Tunicatimonas pelagia: one gene and its partner. The protein of the gene in region 1 interacts with the protein of each later gene in a pairwise test. Links are inferred from orthologs where the notes say so. Each region holds a gene or a part of one and is shown on either strand. Other genes may lie near its edges.

Region 1 (2,904 bases):
CATAATTAGCTCGCACAGGTCGTAAAGTGTTTCGGCGCGAAACATAAGCTCATAGTAGGGGTGATGTTCAGGAATATCGCAGCCAATCCGGCATTTAGCCTGACTCAGTGTTAAAATCTTATCAAGTACTTGGTTGGACTCAGTATCGAGATGAATCAAATAATCGAAGCGACTGTTGACAAAATCGATAAGGTGTTCGGCTTTAAACTTACCAAAAGCTGATATATCTCGGTCGCTAAACTGAAGATAGCCAAATATCTTATTCCTGGCTCGGCGCTTGTCGTAGCAAAGCACCTGCACCTCCTTATGGTCAGCCGAAAGATGAGCAATAAAATCATCTACTGTATTCTGCTTCTCATGATCAGCCAGCGTAATTAATACTCCAATACGTTCTGCTTTCTCGTAATTTACCGTTTGGCGTTTCACTGTACTTTGCTTAAGCAATTTAGGCAGTTGGAAGCCAATAATTTTCTTGGTAAAGAACCACATTAGATAATCATTTAAATTAATCAAGCATCGCTAGAAATTCTTCTTCCGAGATAATCTGCACTTCTAATGATTCTGCTTTCTTCCGTTTAGCCGGACCCATATTCGTACCAGCTAACAAAAAATCTAGTTTGGCAGAAACCGATGAAAGTACTTTTCCCCCGTGCAACTTAATCTTTTCTTTAATTTCTTCTCGGCTAAGTTGCTCAAATACCCCAGAAACCACAAATGTCTTGCCGGATAATACCTGATTTTCAGGAGTTTGGTCGCTTATTTGTAAGCTGAACTGCAAGCCTGCCTGTTTTAGTTCATTCACCAACTGCTGATTTTCGGTATCGCGAAAATATTCTAGTACACTTTGAGCAATACGCTCGCCAATTTCCGGCACTTCAATCAGTTGTTCGTGAGAAGCAATCGCTAAGGAATCAACTGACCCGAAGTGTTCGGCTAACTTTTCTGCCACAGTGCGTCCCACGTAGCGAATTCCTAACGCAAAGAGCACGCGAGGAAAAGAAATTTGCTTCGAGGCTTCAATTCCGCTTAAAATATTCTGGGTAGCCTGTTCCTTGAACCCTTCCAAAGCAAAAATGTCATCAAACGATAGAGCGTACAAATTGGCTACGTTTTTTACTAATCCCTGTTCGTAAAATAGAGCCACCGTTTCTTTACCCATGCTATCGATATTCATCGCATTACGCTGGATAAAATGTTCAATACGTCCCTTTATTTGAGGTGGACAGCCCGCTTGGTTGGGGCAAAAGTGTACAGCTTCGCCCTCTTGTCGTACTAGTAAGGTATTGCATTCCGGGCAATGGGTTACGTATTGAATGGGCTGACTTTGAGCGGAACGTTGGCTGATGTCTACCCCGGTAATCTTCGGAATAATTTCTCCGCCTTTTTCCACCGAAACCGTATCGCCGTAGCGAACGCCCAGCCGCTCAATCTCATTAGCGTTGTGCAGTGAAGCTCGCTTAACGATGGTTCCCGCTAGAGCTACCGGCTCTAGGTTAGCTACGGGAGTAATGGCACCAGTACGGCCCACTTGGTACGTAATATCGCGCAAAATAGTAACCGCACTCTGGGTTTTATATTTGTAGGCAATAGCCCAGCGAGGACTTTTAGCCGTACTGCCCAGCAGTTTTTGCTGCTGGGTGCTATTCACCTTAATCACAATACCGTCGGTATCTAGGGGCAACTCGCTGCGTTTCTCTTCCCAACCATTAATGTACGCAGAAACCTCTTCAACCGACTGGCACTTACGGTAAGTAGGCGACACCTGAAATCCCCATTTTTCTAGCAAAGCGATAGCTTCTTGATGAGTTTCAATATGAATACCGTCCGTAGCGAGCGAATACAGATAGCAGTCTAGTTTGCGTTGGGCTACCAGCGAAGAATCTTGCATTTTCAGCGTTCCTGAAGTAGTGTTTCGGGGGTTAGCCAGTAGAGCTTCGCCGGATGCTTCCCGTTCTTGGTTAAGCTGGTCAAAAACTGAGCGGGGCATAAATACTTCACCCCGTACTTCAAACGTGGGGGGCAAGTTCTCAGCTTGTACTCGTAAGGGAAGGGAGCGAATTGTTTTGGCGTTGGCCGTAATATCATCGCCCCGCACTCCATCGCCTCGAGTAGCAGCCAGCGTGAGTAGGCCATTTTCGTAGCGAAGACTAATAGCTACTCCGTCAAACTTTAACTCACAAAAATATTCATACGCTTGCTCGGGCAGAGCTTTGGCTACCCGTTGGTCAAATTCCGCTAGCTCTTCTTCAGAATACGTATTGCTCAGCGAGAGCATCGGATAAGTATGGAAAACCGTCTCAAAATCTTTGGTAATGGTACCACCCACGCGTTGGCTCGGAGAATCGGGGTAGCGATACTGCGGATACTGTTCTTCTAGCTGAATGAGTTGCTCTAACAACTGATCGAACGCATAATCCGAAATTTCTGAAATACTATTCTGGTAGTACTGATGATTGTAATGGCGGATTTTAGCACTGAGTTGCTCTATAGCACTTTTGGCTTCTTCGGCGGTCATAAATCCCAAGTTTAGCTGATTACTCAATTGTTCGATTGCTTAATTATTATATGATTCAATTGCTGATTGCTGATTGCTGATTGCTGATTGCTGAATGGTTATTAGTCCACAGTTAGTAGTCTACAGCCCACAGTTTTAGAAGCTTGAAGTGTTCTGGTGTTGGGAATTAATCATCGTCATTACTCATTACACACTGTTCATTGCTCAATGATCATTAGTTATTCCCTCTTCTCCCTTTTCCACTATCCACTATCCACTATCAATTATCCATTATTCAGGTGTAATAGTCTCGAAAAGCCTGAAGGTTCTGTTCGGTTCCCACAATAATCATGGTATCGCCTACTTCAAATTTTAGGTCACCATGCGGATTAAATGTGAATCGCTTAGAC
Region 2 (3,376 bases), 1.5 Mb from region 1 along the record:
GAGTCGCTACGGAATTATGTCCGAGGTGAGCTATCCTAAAAAGTACAATTCTATCAAAACCATTGAGATGGTGACCATATTTCCGCCCGGTGAACCTCAGTCGCAAGATTCGGCCTACGTTGACCCACTCAATTCAGGCGACCCCATGATGGCTCCGGCTGATTCGGTAAACACTCCGATGATTGTGGACGAAGAGCCGCAGTAATCAAATTACAATATTCACAATTCGTTTAGGAACCACAATTACTCGCTTGGGTGATTTCCCGTCTAGCCAGCGGTGTACGGTTTCGTCCTGTAAAACGGCCTGCTCAATATTCTCCTTCGACATGTCCAGGGCAAAATTTAGCTTGGTTCGCACTTTTCCGTTGATTGAAATTGGATACTCGTGAACATTTTCAATCAGATATTCTTCGTTGTAATTGGGAAAGTTGGTCTGGGTCACACTGTCTACGTTTCCTAACAAATGCCACAGTTCTTCGGCAATGTGGGGGGCAAACGGAGACAAGATTACAACCAAGTCAGTCAGCACTGATCGTTTGTTGCACTTTAGTGAGGTTAATTCGTTCACGCAGATCATAAAGCTGCTGACTGTCGTATTGAAAGAATAGTTCTCAATATCTTCCTGCGTTTTCTTAATTGCTCGATGCAGTACTTTTAATTCTTCGGAAGTAGGCTCCGCTTCGCTCACCGAGAAGTTACCCGACCCATCGTGAAATAATCGCCAGAGCTTTCGCAAAAACTTGAATACTCCATCAATACCGTTAGTGTTCCAGGGTTTGGATTGCTCCAGTGGACCTAAAAACATTTCGTACAACCGTAAGGTATCGGCACCGTACTGTTCTACCACATCGTCCGGATTAACTACGTTGAACAGCCGTTTAGACATTTTCTCCACTTCGGAACCGCAGAGGTATTTTCCTTCTTCCAGAATAAACTGGGCACCATTCAAATCGTCTCGCCACTGCTGAAATGCTTGGGTATCTAATACATTATTAGAAACTAAGGACACGTCTATATGCATGGGCATTACTTCGTACTGATCTTTTAATCCTAGCGAAACAAACTCATTTTTTCCCTTAACCCGGTAAACGATACTGGATTGCCCCTGAATCATCCCCTGGTTAATGAGCTTTTGGTAGGGTTCATCAACGGTGACGTAGCCTCGATCGTGCAGAAACTTAGTCCAGAAGCGGGAGTAGAGCAAATGGCCGGTAGCGTGTTCGGTTCCACCGATGTATAAATCTACGTTGCCCCAGTACGCTTGCGCTTCTTTACTTACAAATTCTTCTTCATTGTGGGCATCCATGTAGCGAAAATGGTACCAAGAAGAACCCGCCCAACCCGGCATGGTCGTCAGTTCGTAGCCGTACTGATTCTTATACTGCCAGTCGCTGGCTCGGCCGAGCGGTGGTTCGCCATCTTCGGTAGGTTTGTATTCGTCTACGGCGGGTAACTCTAGCGGTAAATCTTCTTCGTCCAGCAAATGCGGAATATCGTCTTTAAAGTAGACCGGAACCGGTTCGCCCCAGTAACGCTGACGACTAAACACCGCATCGCGCATTCGGTAGTTCACTTTCGCCTCACCTAATTTTAGTTGCACCGCTTTGTCAATAGCCGCCTGAATAGCATCGTGCGAATCCATTCCATTTAAGAAATCAGAATTGATAATGGTTCCGTGTTTTTTCTCGGTAGGATTCTCCAGGTTCTCAGTTCCTTCAATCACGTGGATAATGGGTAGATCGAAGTGCTTCGCGAACCGAAAGTCGCGGTCGTCAGAAGAGGGGACGCCCATCACTACTCCGGTACCGTAGCCGGCCAATACGTAGTCGGCTATCCAAATGGGTACGGGTTCGTTAGAAATAGGGTTGATAGCGTAGGATCCGGTAAACGCTCCTGAAACCGTTTTTACATCGGCCATCCGGTCGCGCTCCGAGCGGTTCACCGCTTTTTCTACGTAGATAGCTACTTCCTCTTGCTGTTCAGGAGTGGTTAACTCACCAATCAGCTCGTGTTCGGGAGCTAAAGTAATGTAGGTAACGCCGAAAATGGTATCAGGGCGCGTAGTGAAAGCAGTTAGCGTAATGCCAGCGCTCTGAACTTTGAAGTCTAGTTCGCAGCCAGTAGAACGGCCAATCCAGTTGCGCTGCATCTCTTTCAGAGAATCAGTCCACTCGATGGTTTCCAAACCGTCTAGCAATCGGTCGGCGTAGGCGGTAATTCGCATCATCCACTGCTTCATCTTCTTACGCTCAACCGGGTAGCCGCCCCGCTCAGAGTAGCCGTCTTTCACCTCATCATTTGCCAGCACGGTTCCCAAACCCGGGCACCAATTTACTACTGTATCGGCTAAGTAAGTCAGGCGATAGTTCAACAGCATTTTTTGCTGTTCGGCTTCTGAGGAATTACTCCATTCTTCGGCCGTAAAGGCCAGGGTATCCTCATCGCAGGCAGCGTTTACGGAAGTGTTACCATTTTGTTCAAACTGAGTAATGAGCGACTCGATAGGTTCTGCCTGATTGGTTTTTTGATTGAACCAACTTTGGAATAGTTGCATAAAAATCCACTGTGTCCAGCGGTAAAAGTCGGGTGAACTGGTTTGCACCTCTCGGCTCCAATCGAAGGAGAATCCAAGGTTGCCGAGTTGTTCTTTATAGCGTTCAATATTTTGGGCAGTAGTAATTGCCGGGTGTTGCCCGGTCTGGATGGCGTACTGCTCGGCGGGTAATCCAAAGGAATCGAAGCCCATCGGGTGTAGCACATTAAACCCTTTTAACCGCTTATAGCGACTCACAATGTCGGAAGCGATATAGCCCAACGGATGCCCTACGTGTAATCCAGCCCCTGAAGGGTAAGGAAACATATCCAGTACGTAGTACTTGGGGCGGGTTGGGTCTGCGGAAACTTGGTAAATATTATTATCCCGCCAGTGCTGCTGCCACTTATTTTCTATCTCCCGAAAGTTATAATCTGCCATGTTTGTAATTATGAATGATGGATGAGTAATGATTGATGAATACTGATTGAAGTTATTAGTCATCAATCATTACTCATTATTCATTATTTCGAGGTAAAATTAGCAGAAATTCGTCAGAAACAACAGGGAGTAATCGTTCTGAATGAGCTGGTTCTTCGGTGATCGCTAGACCGCTGCTTCTTCAAGGGTTCGGATACCCGGATGTTGACGGTGGCGAATGAAGTGGTAGATCGCTTCAGCTACGCGGGTTACTAGCGGTTTGCCCACCTTAGTGGGGTCGTGAAGCTCATCTACTAATAGTATTGTCCAGAAAAACGGGGCGGGCTCAGTGGATATTATTTCCTGTACTTTCTCTTCTGAATGACTAATTCCAATCACCGGGATATGATGCTGGTACCCCAA

What was found. The genes of interacting proteins can lie anywhere in the genome.
Region 2: the proteins of ligA (region 1) and leuS interact in binary tests that used the Escherichia coli proteins (3 or more experiments, as listed by UniProt). The link is inferred for Tunicatimonas pelagia from one-to-one orthologs.

What each region holds. Positions count from the first base shown.
Region 1 is NZ_CP120683.1:5,468,553-5,471,456, forward strand. What follows is about bases 11-2,904. They hold ligA (NAD-dependent DNA ligase LigA), read right to left. Parts: upstream 2,516-2,904; coding sequence 506-2,515; downstream 11-505. Other genes in these bases: P0M28_RS23365 (DUF6913 domain-containing protein), read right to left, coding at 11-489; P0M28_RS23375 (potassium channel family protein), read right to left, coding at 2,790-2,904. In the rest of the region: more of P0M28_RS23365, read right to left, coding at 1-10. UniProt on the Escherichia coli protein: DNA ligase that catalyzes the formation of phosphodiester linkages between 5'-phosphoryl and 3'-hydroxyl groups in double-stranded DNA using NAD as a coenzyme and as the energy source for the reaction.
Region 2 is NZ_CP120683.1:7,002,569-7,005,944, reverse strand. What follows is about bases 6-3,371. They hold leuS (leucine--tRNA ligase), read right to left. Parts: upstream 2,975-3,371; coding sequence 206-2,974; downstream 6-205. Other genes in these bases: P0M28_RS29690 (hypothetical protein), read right to left, coding at 3,140-3,371; P0M28_RS29700 (hypothetical protein), read left to right, coding at 6-205. In the rest of the region: more of P0M28_RS29700, read left to right, coding at 1-5; more of P0M28_RS29690, read right to left, coding at 3,372-3,376.